3 regions of the Kitasatospora sp. NPDC059160 genome follow, and region 1 is predicted to be linked to each of the others. Evidence: riboswitches for the same ligand, from Rfam matches in the RefSeq annotation. Region 1 holds a riboswitch; each other region holds the start of a gene.
What was found. Region 1 has a riboswitch for S-adenosylmethionine ahead of thrC (threonine synthase). Riboswitches for the same ligand answer to the same signal wherever they lie in the genome.
Positions count from the first base shown of each region.

Region 2: linked by a shared signal. The riboswitch ahead of ACFXOZ_RS28155 (aminotransferase class V-fold PLP-dependent enzyme) and the one ahead of thrC (threonine synthase) in region 1 are both predicted to bind S-adenosylmethionine.
Region 3: linked by a shared signal. The riboswitch ahead of ACFXOZ_RS01480 (IclR family transcriptional regulator) and the one ahead of thrC (threonine synthase) in region 1 are both predicted to bind S-adenosylmethionine.

Region 1 covers NZ_JBHZCN010000084.1:346-6,079, forward strand. The annotation lists gene otsB (trehalose-phosphatase) at 1-705, shown strand, start outside; gene ACFXOZ_RS30230 (trehalose-6-phosphate synthase) at 692-2,158, opposite strand; gene ACFXOZ_RS30235 (glucosyl-3-phosphoglycerate synthase) at 2,197-3,201, opposite strand; SAM riboswitch class I at 3,351-3,486, shown strand; gene thrC (threonine synthase) at 3,504-4,784, shown strand; gene ACFXOZ_RS30245 (MoaD/ThiS family protein) at 4,812-5,090, shown strand; gene ACFXOZ_RS30250 (cold-shock protein) at 5,638-5,734, shown strand, end outside.
Region 2 covers NZ_JBHZCN010000074.1:6,231-11,964, forward strand. The annotation lists gene trpD (anthranilate phosphoribosyltransferase) at 1-774, shown strand, start outside; SAM riboswitch class IV at 918-1,035, shown strand; gene ACFXOZ_RS28155 (aminotransferase class V-fold PLP-dependent enzyme) at 1,087-2,451, shown strand; gene ACFXOZ_RS28160 (Lrp/AsnC ligand binding domain-containing protein) at 2,455-2,736, opposite strand; gene ACFXOZ_RS28165 (rhomboid family intramembrane serine protease) at 2,778-3,560, opposite strand; gene ACFXOZ_RS28170 (hypothetical protein) at 3,789-4,052, shown strand; gene ACFXOZ_RS28175 (NYN domain-containing protein) at 4,342-5,643, shown strand.
Region 3 covers NZ_JBHZCN010000002.1:99,448-105,181, forward strand. The annotation lists gene ACFXOZ_RS01460 (hypothetical protein) at 1-32, opposite strand, end outside; gene ACFXOZ_RS01465 (hypothetical protein) at 290-685, shown strand; gene ACFXOZ_RS01470 (MarR family winged helix-turn-helix transcriptional regulator) at 788-1,243, opposite strand; gene ACFXOZ_RS01475 (transporter suffix domain-containing protein) at 1,252-1,545, opposite strand; SAM riboswitch class I at 1,662-1,804, shown strand; gene ACFXOZ_RS01480 (IclR family transcriptional regulator) at 2,004-2,717, shown strand; gene ACFXOZ_RS01485 (neuraminidase (sialidase)) at 2,837-4,441, opposite strand; gene ACFXOZ_RS01490 (HSP90 family protein) at 4,809-5,734, shown strand, end outside.

The sequences.
Region 1 (5,734 bases):
TCGCGGGCGCGGGCGCATCCGGGCGTGGTGGGGGCGTTGCGGGGGTTGGCGGCGGTGGTGGGGGCCGTCGTGGTCGTGACCGGGCGGCCGGCGGGGTTGGCGGCGGAGTACGGGGGGTTCGCCGGGGTGCCGGGGCTGGTGGTGCTGGGGCACTACGGGGCCGAGCGGTGGGAGGCGGGTGAGCTCTCGGCGCCGGAGGTGCATCCGGGGGTGGCGGGGGTGCGGGGCGCGTTGCCGGGGGTGTTGGAGCGGGTGGGGGCGCCCGAGGGGACGTGGGTGGAGGACAAGGGGCGCTCGGTGGCGGTGCACACGCGGCGTACGGCGGAGCCGGAGCGGGCGCTGGAGTCGTTGCGCGGGCCGGTGGGGGAGTTGGCGGCCGAGTACGGGCTGGTGGTGGAGCCCGGGCGGCTGGTGCTGGAGTTGCGGCCGCCGGGGGTGGACAAGGGGGCGGCGCTGACCGGGTTCCTGCGCGAGCGCGGGGCGCGGGCGGTGCTGTACGCGGGGGACGACCTGGGGGACGTGGCGGCGTTCCGGGCGGTGGAGGAGTTGCGGGGGCAGGGGCTGGCCGGGCTGTTGGTGTGTGCCGGCGCGGTGGGGGACGCGCCGGTGCGGGAGCTCGCCGACCTGGCGGACGTGGTGGTCGACGGGCCCGACGGGGTGGTGGAGCTGTTGGGGGCGCTGGGGGAGGCCCTCAGAGGGCGTTGAGCTGGTCGAGGAACCACTGCTGCGGGGGGAGCGCGGTGGCCGCGGCGGCCAGGCGCTTGGTGCGGTCGGCGCGTTCCCCGGGGCTCATGGTGAGGCCGGTGTGCAGGGCCTCGGCGGTGGCGATGACGTCGTACGGGTTGACGGTGAGGGCGTCGTCGCCGAGTTCGGCGTGGGCGCCGGCCTCGCGGGACAGGACGAGGGCGCAGCCGTGGTCGGAGACCACCGGGACCTCCTTGGCGACCAGGTTCATGCCGTCCCGGATCGGGTTGACGAGGGCCACGTCGGCGAGGCGGTAGGCGGCGAGGCTGCGCGGGAAGTCGTCGTTGACGTGCAGGATCAGGGGCTGCCAGGCGGGGGTGGCGAACTCGGCGTTGATGGCGGTCGCGAGGCGTTCGACGGCGGCGGTGTAGTCGCGGTACTCGGCGAGGTCGGTCCGGGACGGGTAGGCGAAGGCGATGTGGACCACCCGGTCGTGCCACTCGGGGCGGGTGCGGAGCAGGTGCCGGTAGGCCTGGAGGCCGCGGACGATGTTCTTGCTCAGCTCGGTGCGGTCGACCCGGACGATGGTGCGGCGGTCGCCGACGGCGGCCCGGAGGGCGGCGAGGCGTTCGTCGACGTCGGGGCGGTGGGCGCGTTCGCGCAGGAAGTCGGCGTCGGCGCCCAGGGCGTGCACACCCAGGTGGGTGGTGCGGCCCTCGTGGGTGACGGTGAGGGCGGCAGGGTCGAAGGCGGCGCCGAGCAGGTCCTCGCAGCAGGCGGCGAAGGCGCGGGCCCAGCGTTCGGTGAGGAAGCCGGCCCGGTCGGCGCCGAGGATGCCGGTCAGGACGGCCCGGGCGACGTCGTCGGGGAGCAGCCGGTAGTACTCGGGCGGCGCCCACGGGGTGTGGGAGAAGTGGCCGATCCGCAGGTCGGGGCGGGCTTCGCGGAGCAGCGCCGGGGTGAGGGAGAGGTGGTAGTCCTGGACCAGGACGGCGGCTCCCGGGGCGGCCTCGGCGGCGAGGGCGTCGGCGAAGGCGGCGTTGTACGCCCGGTAGGCGGCCCACTCGGTGCGGAAGCCGGCGTCGAAGGAGGGCGCGGTGGGGGTCGCGTAGAGCAGGTGGTGGACGAACCAGAGGGTGGAGTTGGCGACGCCGTTGTAGGCGCGGGCGAAGGTCTCCGGGTCGATGTCGAGCATCCGTACGGCCTGTCCGCCGACCTCGTGCCCGGCGAGGTCGAGGCGGCCGGCGGGGGCCTCCCGGGCGGCTCTGCGGTCGGCGTCGCTTAGCGCGGCGCAGACCCAGACGGCGGTGGGGTCGTCGATCGCGGACAGGCCGGAGACCAGGCCCCCGCCGCCGCGGCGCAGGGTCAGCGTGCCGTCGTCGGCGGTGCCGAAGGACACCGGTCCCCGGTTGGAGGCCACCAGGACGGGGGCGGTTCCGGTCGCACTCGAACGTTCGGTCGTGAGATCGCCCATGGTTGGGATGTTGCCGGGGGGTCGGGGCGGCAAACCCGTCAGCGGCGGGTGGCGTATTCCGGGACGGTGTGCATCGGGGGGCGTTCCAGGGCCGTCACGGGGTGGGTGTGGGCGGTGAAGGCGCGGGTGTGGGGGTCGCGGGTGAACTGGGTGAGGTGGGGGTGGACGAGGTCGGCGGAGGCCTTGAGGCGGTGGGAGCGGTCGAGGCGTTCCAGGGCGGTGCGGTAGATGGTGGCGGCCATCCGGCCGAGGGCCTGGCCGTCCTGGTGGCGGTGGTGCCGCACGCCGACGTCGACCTGGGCCAGCGCGTCGAGGCCGACCTGGTCCAGGGCGTCGACCAGGAGGCCGAGTTCGACGCCGTAGCCGGTGGGGAAGGGCAGCCGTTCGAGCAGTGAGCGGCGGGCCGCGTACTCGCCGCCGAGGGGCTGGACGAAGCCGGCGAGTTCCGGCCAGTGGAGGTTGAGCAGGGGGCGGGCGACGAGTTCGGTGACCCGGCCGCCGCCGGCCGGGACGATCGCGCCGCTTTCGGTCTCGAGCGGGCGGTCGTACATGGCCTTGACCAGGTGGATGTCGGGGTCGGTGAGCAGCGGGCCGACGATGCCGGAGACGAAGGCCGGGTCGAACTCGCGCAGGTCGGCGTCGATGAAGCAGACGATGTCGCCGTGGGTGACCAGCAGGGAGCGCCAGAGCACCTCGCCCTTGCCGGGGACGGCGGGCAGCCGGGGGAGGATCCGGTCGCGGTGTTCCACCCGGGCGCCGGCCTCGGCGGCGAAGGCGGCGGTGGCGTCGGTGGAGCCGGAGTCGACCACGACGAGTTCGTCGACGAGCGGGATCCGGTCCATGAGCTCGCGCCGGACGGTGCGGACGATGTCGCCGACGGTGGCCTCCTCGTCGAGGGCGGGGAGGACGACGCTGACCGTCCGGCCGGTGCGCCGTTTGGCGGCGAGGAGGGCGTCGACCGGCCGCTCGGCCGCGCTCCACGAGCGGCGGCGGAGCCAGGACGCCGCCTGTGGGAGGAGGGCGTGGGTCGGTTCGGCGGGCACGGTGACTCTCCTCGGCGGGATCGGGTGGGACGGGTCATCTCGCTTGGCGGACGGTCCCGTTCAGGGTTGGCGCCTTCGGATACAGTCTTCGTACAGCGGTCGGACCTTTGCACGCCGGGGTCGCCGCTGCGCACCACCACAATTTCACAAGCTCATCCAGAGGGACTGAGGGAACGGCCCGTTGACGTCCCGGCAACCTTCTCGCTCGGCTGTCGTTGACAGGCCCCGGCGGGACAGGTGCCAATTCCGGCCTGTGGCGCGACCGCGCCGCGGGGAAGATGAGGAGAGAGGCCTCCGCCATCATGGCTATCGACATCGCCGCACCTGTTTCCGTCGACCTCGGCCCCGCCGCCGCCCTGTCCTGTCGGGAGTGCGGAACCCGCTTCCCGCTCGGCCCCAGCTTCGCCTGTGTGGAGTGCTTCGGGCCGCTGGAGATCGCCTACGAGTTCGGCGGCGAGCGCGCCGAGGAGCTGCGCAGGCGGATCGAGTCCGGCCCCGCGTCCATCTGGCGGTACGCGCCGCTGCTGCCGGTGCCGGCCGACGTCGCCTCGAAGCCCAACCTGAACCCCGGCTGGACCCCGCTGGTGAAGGCGGACAACCTGGGCCGGGAGCTCGGGTTCACCGCGCAGCTGCACGTCAAGGACGACTCGGGCAACCCGACGCACTCGTTCAAGGACCGGGTGGTGGCCTGCGCGATCGAGGCGGCCCGGGCGTTCGGCTACACCACGCTGTCCTGCTCGTCGACCGGCAACCTGGCCGGTGCGGTGGGTGCGGCGGCGGCCCGGGCCGGGTTCCGCTCCTGCGTGTTCATCCCGCACGACCTGGAGCAGGGCAAGGTCGTGATGGCCGGGGTGTACGGCGGTGAGCTGGTCGGCATCGAGGGCAACTACGACGACGTGAACCGGTTCTGCTCGGAGCTGATCGGGGACCCGGCCGGCGAGGGCTGGGGCTTCGTCAACGTCAATCTGCGGCCGTACTACGGCGAGGGCTCCAAGACGCTGGCGTACGAGATCTGCGAGCAGCTCGGCTGGCGGCTGCCGGAGCAGATCGTCATCCCGATCGCCTCGGGCTCGCAGCTGACGAAGATCGACAAGGGTCTGCAGGAGCTGATCAAGCTGGGCCTGGTGGAGGACCGGCCGTACCGGATCTTCGGCGCCCAGGCGGAGGGCTGCTCGCCGGTGTCGGCGGCGTTCAAGGCCGGCCGGGACGTGATCAGGCCGGTGAAGCCGGACACCATCGCCAAGTCGCTGGCGATCGGCAACCCGGCGGACGGCCCGTACGTGCTGGACATCGCCCGCCGGACCGGCGGCGCGGTGGAGGACGTCACGGACGCGGAGGTGGTGGCGGCGATCCGGCTGCTGGCCCGGACCGAGGGGATCTTCGCGGAGACCGCGGGCGGGGTGACCGTCGGTGTGCTGAAGAAGCTCGTGGAGACCGGTCAGCTGGACCCGTCCAAGGAGACCGTCGCGATCAACACCGGGGACGGCCTGAAGACGCTGGACGCCGTCTCCGAGGCGGGCATGACCGCCGTCATCCGCCCGACGCTGGACTCCTTCCACGCCGCCGGCCTCGCGTCCGTCTGATCCACCCCCCACCCCGCTAGGAGAGTCATGAGCGCCAACGTCCGCATCCCCACCATCCTGCGCACCTACACCGGCGGTGCGGCCGAGGTGCCCGCCGAGGGGGCCACCCTGGGCGAGGTCATCGCCGACCTGGAGCGCAACCACGCGGGCATCGCGGCCCGGATCCTGGACGACACCGGCAAGCTGCGCCGCTTCGTCAACGTGTACGTGAACGACGACGACGTGCGGTTCGCCGAGGGCCTGGCGACCGGGATCGCGGACGGTGCGAGCGTTTCGATCATTCCGGCGGTGGCCGGCGGCTGCTGAGCCGTTCCCGCTTCCCGGCCGTCCGCGCGTACGGAATTCCGCTCTCCGTACGCGCGGACGGCCGTCGGCATTTCGGTGGGAATATTTTCGGTCCGAGTCGGAGTAGAGTGTGGCTCTGCTGGGAACAGGGCTTCCCCTTCCGGCGGTGGGTGCTTCGCCGGAGCCCGTCCGGGCGCTGAGACCGGCCCGGGGCCCGGGCGGTGAAACATGTCAGGCAGATGTCAGAATTCCTGCAGGCATTTGAGTAATTCGTCCGCTATGTCCGGCGCTAATTGCCGATTTCCTCCCGGTTTGTTCGCTCTTGTCTCTCGACGGGGCTGCGGAATTCCCGGCGGCGGACCCTGTTGCAGAGGGCGTCGATCCGGATACATTCAGCGGCGGTCGACGTAATCAACCGCTCACGGAAGCCGTCCGGCGCCCCCGTGCGGAGGATTGCGGCGTGCACGGCTGCGTCCAGGGGGGGTTCCCCGGGCCGGCCTTCAAACCAGACCCGGGCCCGCGACCTGCTGGCCCGTGAAGGGCCAGCACAGCACTAGGGGAGTTTGGAATGGCTCAGGGCACCGTCAAGTGGTTCAACGCGGAGAAGGGCTACGGCTTCATCGCGGTCGACGGTGGTGCGGACGTCTTCGTCCACTACAGCGCGA
Region 2 (5,734 bases), on a different contig from region 1:
CGGGCGAAGACCGTCAACATCTCGACCATGTCGGCGATCGTCGCCGCGGCGGCCGGGGCCAAGGTGGTCAAGCACGGCAACCGGGCGGCCTCCTCGTCCAGCGGCTCCTCGGACGTGCTGGAGAAGCTCGGGGTGGCACTCGACCTCTCCTCCCGGCGGGTGGCCCAGGTGGCCGAGGAGGTCGGGCTCACCTTCTGCTTCGCGGCGAAGTTCCACCCCTCGATGCGGCACGCCGCCACCGCGCGGCGCGACCTCGGGGTGCCCACCGCCTTCAACATCCTCGGCCCGCTGACCAACCCGGCGAAGGTCACCTCGCACGCCATCGGCTGCTTCGACACCCGGCTGGCCGGGCTGATCGCCGGGGTGCTCGCCCGGCGCGGGGCGACCGCGCTGGTGTTCCGCGGCGACGACGGGTTGGACGAGCTGACCATCACCACCACCTCGCGGGTCTGGGTGGTGCGCGACGGCGTGGTCACCGAGACCACGTTCGACCCGCGGGACGTCGGCATCGAGCTGGTCGGCATCGAGGCGCTGCGCGGGGCCGACGCCGCGTACAACGCCGAGGTCGCGCGCCGACTGCTGGCCGGGGAGCGCGGGCCGGTGCGGGACGCCGTCCTGCTGAACACGGCGGCGGCGCTGGTCGCGCTGGAGCTGGGCGACGCCCCGCTGGCGGAGCAGCTCGCGGCGGGCATGGTGCGGGCGGCCGAGGCGATCGACTCCGGCCGGGCGCAGGACCTGCTGCGGCGCTGGTCCGAGGCCACCAGCCGGATCTGAGCGGGTAGTTGAGGGCCCGTGTCGACGCGTCGGCACGGGCCCTCCGGCCGCCCGCCCCGAGCCGGAGGGGCGCGCGGAGGAGGCTGTCCGGATGGTGGATGCCTGTTTGACCCTCCGACGTACCCGACCTAGAGTCTTCGCCAGGTCATGAGTGACAGCGCGAAGCCCCAGCTCGCTGTCCGGCAACCCTCCGTCCGTGGCGGGGTGCCCTGGGTGAGGACCGGGTCGCCGGGCAAGCCGTCCGCGCGACAAGCGCGGACACCGGACGATCAGCACTCCCGGGGTCCCTTACCCGTGAAGGAGTGCATCCTCATGTCCCTCTCCCTCGGAACCACCGCCCCGCTCGCCGTCCTCGGCCACGACGTCGAGGTCCCGCTCGTCAGCGGTGAGAAGGTCGGCTACGCGGCTCTCGACTACGCGGCCAGCGCGCCGGCCCTCCAGCGGGTGTGGGACGACGTCGCCGCCTACGCCCCCTACTACGGCAGCGTGCACCGCGGCGCCGGCTACCTCTCCCAGCTGTCCACCGACCTGTTCGAGCAGAGCCGCCGGACCGTCGCCGAGTTCCTCGACCTGCGCGAGGGCGACCAGGTGGTCTTCACCCGCGCCACCACCGACTCGCTCAACCTGCTGGCCGCCGCCGTCCCGGCCGGCACCCGGGTGTTCGCCTTCGAGACCGAGCACCACGCCTCGCTGCTGCCGTGGGCGCACGCCGGGCTGGAGGTCTGCTACCTGCGGGCGCCGCGCTCGCGGGCCGAGGCGGTGGCCGCGCTGGAGGAGGCGCTGGCCGCGGCGCCGGAGGGCCCGAAGCTGCTGTGCGTCACCGGCGCCTCCAACGTGACCGGCGAGCTGTGGCCGGTCGCCGAACTGACCGGGACCGCGCACCGGTACGGCGCCCGGGTGGTGCTGGACGCCGCCCAGCTGGCCCCGCACCACCGGGTCTCGGTGCGCGAACTGGGCGTCGACTGGATCGCCTTCTCCGGCCACAAGCTGTACGCGCCGTTCGGCGCCGGGGTGCTGGCCGGGCGCTCCGACTGGCTGGACGCGGCCGAGCCCTACCTGGCCGGCGGCGGGGCGACCCGGACGGTGGCCCGGGAGCTGGACGGCTCGGTGGCGGTGCAGTGGCACACCGGCCCGGCCCGGCACGAGGCCGGCTCGCCCAACGTCATCGGCGCCTACGCGATCGCCTCGGCCTGTCGGGCGCTCACCGAGGCCGGCTTCGACGCGCTGGAGGCCCGGGAGCGGGAGCTGGTCGAGCGGCTGACGGCGGGGCTGGCGGAGATCCCCGAGGTCCGGGTGCTGAACCTGTTCGGGGCCGGCTCGGCCCGGGTGGGCGTGCTGTCCTTCGTCGTCCAGGGCTGGAACAGCTCGCACTTCTCGGCCGCGCTGTCCGCCGAGTACGGCATCGGCGTGCGCGACGGGCTGTTCTGCGCCCACCCGCTGGTGCGCACCCTGCTCGGGGACGAGGACGTGGCGCCCTCCGAGTGCGGGGCGCCCGAGCCCTCGCTGCCCGGTGAGCGCAGCCTGAACGCGATCCGGGTGAGCTTCGGCGCCGGCACGCCGGACGAGCACGTCGAGCGCTTCCTGGCCGCGGTCCGCGAGCTGGTCTCGGACGGCGCGGCGTGGAACTACCGCAACGAGGGCGGCCGTTGCGTCGCCGACACGCGTCGCGCGAGCTGAGTCCTACTCGTCCAGGCCGAGGGCGAAGGCCGCTTCCAGGTCGTGCTGGGAGTAGGTGCGGAAGGCGATCTGGGTCTCGGTGTGGGCCACGCCCGGGACCTTGTTGAGCCGGCCTGGGATGACCTCGGCCAGGTCGTCGTGGCGGCGCACCCGGACCATCGCCACCAGGTCGTACCCGCCGGTCACCGAGTACACCTCGCTGACGCCCTCGATCGCGGCGATGGCCTCGGCGATCTCAGGGATGCGGTCGACACTGGTCTTGATCAGGACGATGGCGGTGATCACAGTTCGGGCTCCTTGATGGGGTGCGGCCAGCGTATCGGGCCTCAGCCGGGGCGTCTCGGGGGGTGGCCGACCACCGTGCAGGCGTACAGGAAGCCCGCCGAGAAGCCGATCACGTGCACCAGGTAGGCCACTCCGGGCCCGGCCGAGTGCACCGACCACCACTGCAGGGCGAACCAGAGGCCGAGCACCAGCCAGGCCGGGAAGCGCAGCGGGAGGAAGAGGAGCAGCGGGACGAGGGTGGTCACCCGGGCCCGCGGGTGGAAGCGCAGGTAGGCGCCGAGCACGGCGGAGATCGCGCCCGAGGCGCCGATCAGGACCCGGGTGGAGTCGGGCGAGTGCGCCTCGGCGAGCGCGAAGCCGTACGAGGCGGTGCAGCCGGCGGCCAGGTAGAAGAGGAGGTACCTGGCCCGGCCGACCCGGCGTTCGACGGTCGGGCCGAAGACGTGCAGGAAGAGCAGGTTGCCCAGCAGGTGCAGCCAGCCGGCGTGCAGGAAGAGGCCGGTGAGGGCGGACACCGCCGGGTGCTTGCCCGGGGTGGGGGCGGCGGGGCAGCCGGGGACCGGGTCGGGGGCCTCGGCCAGTTGTCCGGCGGTCAGCGGGTGGCCGGTCAGCAGTTCGGCGGGGACGGCGCCCCAGCGCTGCTCGTACCGCTGCTCGGCGCAGATCCGGGCCTGGCCGGTGCCGTACAGGGGGTTGAGGCCGGCGGCCGGGCCGAGCAGGAAGACCAGGGTGTTGACCGCGATCAGGGCGTAGGTGACCGCCGGGGCGGGCAGCGCCGGGCGGCCGTCCCGCGCGTCGGTGTGGTCGGGGGCCGTGAGCGCCATGCGGCCAAGCATCCCTCCGGGCGTGGCAGGTGACACGGCGGTTTACGGCAGGTGGACTACTGGTCCGTCCGGCGGGGCGGGACGGACTCCGGTCATCTCAGCTGACCGGTGGTCCTCGTGGTTGCCCCAGGCAATAGGCTTGGGGCGGGCATTCCCGCCTCCCGCCGCCGACGCCGGGGCTCCGGGGGAGCGCCCGGCCCGCCCAGGGACCAGCCGAGAGGACCCCCGATGACCGTCCCCGCTCCGACCGCCGAGACGCGCTGGCGCTGCACGCTGTGCGGCAACCTCACCCGCTTCGACGTGACCCGCTCCGCGCGGGTCACCGAGTTCCTGCACTTCGACCTGGCCGGCGAATCCCGGGTCGAGGAGACCGAGGTGCACAGCGAGACCGTGGAGTCCGTGCGCTGCCGCTGGTGCAACGCGGTGGACCAGGTCGAGCTGGTGGCCCGTCCGGGTGCCGAGGCCGCGGAGGCCCCCACCACGCAGGGCTGACCCCTCCGGTGCGGTGGGCGGTGCGCGACACCGCCGTCCACCGCACGGGACAATACAGACAAGACGCACGGAGCGTGACGACAGGGGCGGCCGCGGCCGCACCCGCTGGACCAGGATCGGAGCCGAGGACGTGGTGGACGCAGCGAGGGAGCCCGGCGAAGCGCAGGGGCTTCAGCCCGCTGCGCCGGCACCGGAGCCGGCCGCCGGGCCGGTCCGGTCCGAGACCGACCTCCCGGGGGGCGCCGGCGGGGCCCCGGCCGGCGCGGGTGCCGAGCGGGCGCCCGAGAAGCTGGACCGGCCGCTGCCCGAAGGGGTGCGCCGGCGGGTGGTCGGGCTGGCCTCGGACGCGCTGGGCGGGCTGCCGCCCGGGGAGCTGCCGCAGAGCCTGCGTCAGTACGTCAAGTTCACCCCCGCGCGGCGGGCCAAGTACGCGGCCACCGCGCTGGCGGCGGCGCTGGAGTCCGAGCCGGCCTTCCGGGTGCGGATAGCGGAGCGGCTGCGGCTGGGCCAGCCGGACCTGGTGAAGGCGCTGGAGTCGGGCACCGTCCCCGGCGCCGCCGATCCGATGGACGTCGCGGCCGCCGCCTACCTGGTGCGCTCGCCCGGCTGGAGCCGACTGGTCGCCGAGGCGGGCGAGGAGGCCGAGCGGGCCGGCGCCGAGGACGCGGCGGCGGAGGCCGCCCGGCAGGTGGAGAAGCTCCAGGCCGAGCTGGCCGAGGTGCGGGCCGCGGCGCGGGCGGACCTGGACCGCCAGCGCGCGGAGTTCGAGGGCGTCCGGCGGGAGGCCGAGTCGCTGCGCAAGAAGGTGCGGTCGCTGGAGAGCGACACCCGGCGGGCGCAGGCCGAGACCCGGCGGGTGACCGGGGAGCTGGAGGCGGCGCGGGCGCAGGCCACCGGGGAGCGCAGCGCGGCCGAGTCCGAGGCGCGGCGGCTGCGGCACCGGGTTTCCGAACTGGAGACCGCGGTCGAGCAGGGCCGCCGCTCGGCCCGGGAGGGCCGCAGCGTCGAGGACATGCGGCTGCGGCTGCTGCTGGACACCGTGCTGCAGTCGGCGCAGGGCCTCCAGCGGGAGCTGGCGCTGCCGGTCTCCCAGCTCCGCCCGGCGGACCTGGTGGAGGCGGTGGTGCCGGGGTCGGCCTCGCCGCACGACGTGGCCCGGCGCGGCCTGGCCGAGGACGACCCGGCGCTGCTGGACCAGTTGCTGGCGATCCCCCAGGTGCACCTGGTGGTGGACGGCTACAACGTGACCAAGACCGGGTACCCGGCGCTGCCGCTGGAGCAGCAGCGGATCCGGCTGCTGGGCGGGCTGGCGATGCTGGCCCAGCGCACCCAGGCGGAGGTCACCTGTGTGTTCGACGGGCAGGACCTGGACGTACCGGTCATCATGGCGCCGCCGCGCGGGGTGCGGGTACGGTTCAGCCGGACCGGCGAGACCGCGGACGAGCTGATCCGCCGTCTGGTCCGGGCCGAGCCGCAGGGCCGTCCGGTGGTGGTGGTCTCCACCGACCGGGAGGTCGCGGAGGGCGTGCGGAAGGCGGGTGCGCGCCCGGTGGCCTCGGTGCTGCTGCTGAACCGGCTGGCCCGGCCCTGAGCCGGCCCCGAGCCGGGTCGGAGTCGGGACGGGGGCTGTGACGGCAGGTCAGTGGGGCTTCCGTGCGGGTGTGCGGATCCGGTGAAGTCAG
Region 3 (5,734 bases), on a different contig from region 1:
AGGCCCCGGGGGAGCGGCTGAGTGCTGGTCACCCGCCCCATTCTTCCGTGCCCCGACGGCTGCCGGCCCCATGGCCAGCCCCCATGGCCGGTCGGCACGGCCGGTCGGTGGCGGCCGCGCGGGCAGGCCCCGGTCGAGATAACTCCTCGTCGGGCGAAGCGCCCGATGCCATGCTGTGCGAATGTCTGACGCATCGTATGAAGAGAATGTCGCTCCGATACCCGCCACGGAGGCGGCTCCGCCGGAGCCTGCGCAGGAGCCCCGGCTCCGGCCCTGGAAGGCCCCGGCGGTGTTCGCGGCTGCCGGACTCGTGGTCGGCGCCGGCGCCGTCGGACTGGCCTGGGGCCTGTCCGGACTTGGGGACGACGAGCCCTTCACGCTGGTGGGCCAGGCACGGATCAGCACCTCCGACCCCACCAAGTCGGGTACCTGCAACGGTGCCAGGGGCTTGGATGACGTGGACAAGGACGCCCTGGTGACCGTTCGCGACGCGGCGGGCCGGGTGGTGGCGACCGGCACCCTGGGGCAGGGCGAGTACCACGACTCCGCCTGCCGGTTCCCGATCGTGCTGCCCGACGTGCCGGGCGGTTCGGACTCCTACTCGGTGCAGGTGCTCTGGCACCCGAGGACGAAGGTCACGAACGAAGAGGCGCGGACGGGCGGCCTCGTGATCGATCTCAAGTGATCGGTCTGCACTGATCGGCCCCAAGTGACCGGCCCCAACTGACCGGCTCCAACTGATCGGTCCCGACTGATCGATCCGGAGTAGCGGCCACGGCGGGTGACGTCAGTCCTCGAACACCCGCCTCAACTTCCCGAGTGCGGACTCGATCTCCGCCATGTCCGCGGCCGAGAGCTTCGCGACGTAGGCGTCGTGGAGCTCCCGCTCGTACCGGAGTAGGGCCTGCCGGTAGGCCGCGCCGCGGGCCTCCAGGCGGAGGACGTGGACGCGTCCGTCCTGGGGGCTGCGCTGCCGGGAGAGGTAGCCGTCCTCCTCCAGGCGCGCCAGGTGCTGGCTGACGGCGCCCCTGGACACGCCCAGGCGCTCGGCCAGGTCCTTGGGGGTGATGCCCGGGTCGGCCACGATCCGCCCGAGCACGAGGTGCTGTTGGGCGGTGAGCCCGAAGTCGCCGTAGCGGGGCGCGTGCCGTTCCGAGAGGAGCCACAGGTCCGCGAAGAGCCGGTCGATCCGGGTGATGCGGGCGTGCAGGTCGGCGCTGTCGGGTCTTTCTCCGGTGTCCATCGGGCCCGTCAGTCCGTGGTCGGCGGCTGCTCGGCGGCGCGGCTGCGCCTCCTGAGCCCCAGGCGGGACCGGACTGCCCGGACGGCCTCCTTGCCGACGCCCGCCATGCCGATGAGGGCGCAGGTCTCGGCGACCACGAGCGTCCCGCCGAAGGCGGCGGCCTTGGTGCCGGACTCCAGCGGGAGGAAGAGGATGACGAGGACGGCCACGTAGGTCAGGGCGCTCAGGACGAGGAGCGCGATGCCGATCCTGAACCTGAGCGGCTTCTTCGGGGGTGCTGAGGTCGCCGGGGTCGCAGTCATGGAAATAGTTTAGAAATCTAAATCATCCGTGGTCAAGGACCCCGGCGGCTCCGGGTCGAGGGGCGGTCGGGAAAGGGTTTGGCGGGGCGGCCGGGAAATCTTGTATGGTTCTTCGCGAATCATCCAGAGGGGTGGAGGGACCGGCCCTACGAAGCCCCGGCAACTCCCCGTTCGATCCGGCGTCCGAAGTACGCGCCGTGCCGTCCGGGGTCAGTGCCAACTCCGGCCTGTCGCCAACGTGGCGCGGGGAAGATGAGGAGACACGGTGCTCTCAGTGCTGTCCTTCGCCCGGGCGCTTCCCGCCCCGGCCCTTTCGCGTACCCGTTTCGTGCTCGGCGCAGGCGATCTGCTGTTCCCGCAGGCCTGTTTCCGCTGACCACCCCGCTCCCACCCCACCGGAGCGCCCGTGAGCCGTACCCACCCGTCGCTCACGGGATCTGAGACTGGAGTACCCGTCCATGGAGAACACGAGCGGCGTCGGCGTGCTCGACAAGATCACCTCGATCCTCGGCACCCTGGAGGCCGGTCCGGCCACCTTGGCCGGGCTGGTCGACGCCACCGGGCTGGCCCGGCCGACCGCCCACCGGATCGCCGTCGCACTGGAGCACCACCGGCTGCTCGGCCGGGACCTCCAGGGCCGGTTCGTCCTCGGCCCGCGGCTCGCCGAGCTCTCGGCGGCGGCCGGTGAGGACCGCCTGCTGGCCGCGGCGGGCACGGTCCTCACCCACCTGCGCGACGTCACCGGCGAGACCGCCCAGCTGTACCGTCGGCAGGGCGAGGTCCGGATCTGCGTGGCGGCCGCCGAACGCCTCTTCGGCCTGCGGGACACCGTGCCGGTGGGCCTCGCGCTGCCGATGAAGGTCGGGTCCGCCGCCCAGGTCCTGCTGGCCTGGGAGGAGCCCGAGCGGCTCCACCGCGGACTCCAGGGCGCCCGGTTCACCGCCACCGCGCTGAGCGGGGTGCGGCGCCGGGGGTGGGCCCAGTCGATCGGCGAGCGCGAGCCCGGCGTGGCCTCCGTCTCCGCGCCCGTGCGGGGCCCGGCCGGCCGGGTGGTGGCCGCCGTTTCCGTCTCGGGGCCGATCGAACGGCTCAGCCGGCACCCGGGGGCCCGCCTCTCCCAGGCCGTCATCGAGGCGGCGGGCCACCTCACGGACGCACTGAACAGGCCCTGACCGGGCGGTCGGCTGACGTGGGGTGACCGGCCCGGGGCCCGGCCCGGACCGGACCCGAGCGCTCGGGTCCGGGCGGCCGCCGGCGCGGAGCTCCTCCGCGCCGGCAGCCGCCGGTCGGGTCAGCGCCGCAGGTGCTGCACGGCGCGCGGGTCGGCGGCGGGCGCCCCGGTGCGCACCGCCCCGGTGGTCGGTGCGGCCGCACCCGGGCTGCGCAGGGTGTCCGGCCGGAAGCGGCCGCTGTACACGTCGGTGGAGTTCAGCGGGGCGCCGCTGTTGGCGGTCACCAGCACCGGGCGGATCCGGTGGCCGTCGGTGATCAGGGCCTGGTAGTCGCCGAGGAAGTGGCCCCCGGCGTACGGCGCCTGGAGCCAGTCGAAGACCGGCGAGATCTGCCGCTCGACCGGACTGTTCTCGCCGCCGCGCGGGAAGCTGAGCAGCCAGGCGGCGGTGGGCAGCGTGGTGGTGTCGTCCGGGGTGAGGTAGCGCAGGTCGTAGTAGCTGACGGCGACGGTGCCGTCGGCCGTCACGGTGATCGACGGGGTGAACGCCGGCGCTCCCGGGGCCTGGTTGAGCCGGGTCGGGCCGCTCCAGGTCCGGCCGCCGTCGGTGGAGTGCACCAGCTGGATCGCGTCGTACCTGCCGCCGGTGGACTCCGAGCCCTCATAGGCGAGGTACAGCTCGCCGGTCTGCGGGTCGATCGCCACGCTGGGCAGTCCGGCGCCGGCCCGGAGGGACTTGGTGGCGTCGGTGGGCGCGTTCGGGTGGACCTCGGGGACGGAGGTGTCGGCGGCGACCCGGACCGGCGGGCTCCAGGTGCGGCCCTGGTCGGTGGAGCTGACCATGCCGAAGTGCACGTCGCTGACGGTCGTGGCGGTCGCGTCGGTGAAGGTGATCCAGTCGAAGAAGTCGTACAGCGTGTCGGTGCGCGGGTCGACCACGATCTGGTTGCCGATGGTCTGGGTGTTCGGCGTCGTGGCCGTGGTCACGAAGGGCTTCGCCGGGGACCAGGTCCGGCCGTGGTCCCGGGTGACGGACAGGTAGCCCGGCCCGTCGAAGACCGGGGTCGGGCCGGTGGTCTGGTCCACCCGGTCCCAGACCTGGTAGGCCACGCCCGGGTGCACCGGGTCGGCGGTGACGGCGTTCTTGTCGTCGGTGATCGCCGGGTCGTCGTCGCCGATCAGTTCGGTGACGTGCTGCCAGCTGCGCCCGCCGTCGGTGGAGGTGGCTGCGGCCACCGCGCTGCGGGGCGTGGTGGCGTCGAAGACCAGGGCGCTGGCGTACGCGGTGCCGTCGGGGCCGAAGCTCACCCAGCCGTCGGAGGCCCGCTGGTAGGCCAGCCCGCCCGGCGCGCAGTGGGTGAAGGGCAGCGCCGTCTGGGTGAAGTGCACGCCGTCCGTGGTGTAGCTGGAGCTCAGGCCCCGGGCACCGCCGTTGGACCAGCGGTCCTGCTGGTAGACGGTGATGGTGTTCGCCGGGTCGAGCGGGTTGGCGGCGGCGTACGGTTCGTCCTCCGCGCCCGGGTAGTTGGTGCCGTCGCCGTCCGCGCCGAGGTCGCAGGAGGCGTACGGATCGCCGGGTGAGATCACGGCGAGCGGTGCGCCGGGCGAGGTGTCGGGCGGGTTCGTACCGTCCGCGGTCGCGCCGGCCGGGGTGCCGGCGGCGACGGCGGCGAGGAGGAGCGCCGCGGCCGCGGTGGCGAGCGGTGCTCTGGTGCGGAACTGCATGGAGACCCCCATGGTCGTCGGCGGTACGTGCCTGGTGTCCTGGGTGGTGCCGCGCTGTGCCCTGCTCCGGTGCCGAACGGGAGTCGGCGCCCGGTCGGCCGTGCGTGTCGCCCGGCCGGTCGGCCGCGATGCCCGGTCGGCCGCGCGAGTCTAACCAGCCGGAGGGGGCGCGCCAACGGTCCGCGCGCGCTCCCTTACCAAGTCCGCACCATCGGCCGCTGTCCCCGCGCTGACCTGCGGTTATCCGTGCGCACCCCGGCCGCTGCCCGGGCGGTCGACCTTCCGGGCGCCCGTCGCGCGGATATTCGGTTTCCCGTGTCGTACCCCCGTTCTAGGGTGCTCCCGAACCGACCTGAGAGAGAGTCCGTTGAGCCGAACCTTTCGCGTCGACCTGCGCGGCATCGTCGACCTCCTGAGCCACCACCTCTACACCAGCCCGCAGGTGTACGTGCGCGAGCTGCTGCAGAACGCGGTGGACGCGATCACGGCCCGGCACCCGGGCGACGCCGCCGCGGCGGCGCGGGAGGCCCGGATCGCGATCGCCTCCAGCGACGCCAACGGCGACGGCTCGCTGACCATCAGCGACAACGGCATCGGCCTCACCGAGGCACAGGTGCACGAGCTGCTGGCGACGATCGGGCGCAGCTCGAAGCGCGACGACCTGGGGTTCGCCCGGCACGAGTTCATGGGGCAGTTCGGCATCGGCCTGCTCTCCTGCTTCATGGTCTCCGACGCCATCGAGGTCACCACCCGCCGGGCCGGCGAGCCCACCGTGCGCTGGCACGGCTCCTCGGACGGCGGCTACACCGTCGAGCTCGCGCCCGCCGACGAGCAGCGCGCGGAGCCCGGCACCACCGTCACCCTGCGCCCCCGCCCCGGCTGCGAGCACCTGCTCACCCGCCGGGCCGTCACCGAACTGGTCGGCCACTACGGCGCCCGGCTGCCGCACCCGGTCACGGTGGACGGCACCACGGTCACCGGCGGCCCCGCCCCCTGGGACCGCCCCGAAGGCGAGGGCGAACCGGCCCGCCGCGCCCGCCTGGAGGCCTACTGCGAGGAGGTCTTCGGCTTCGCGCCCTTCGACGTGATCGACGTGGCCAGCGCGGAGGCGGGCCTGCGCGGCGTCGCCTTCGTCCTGCCGATGCCGGCCAACCCGGCCGTCCCGGCCGCGCACCGGGTGTACCTCAAGCAGATGCTGCTCGCCGAGGGAGCCGAACGCCTGCTGCCGGAGTGGGCCTTCTTCGTACGGTGCGTCGTCGACACCTCCGAGCTGCGGCCCACCGCCAGCCGGGA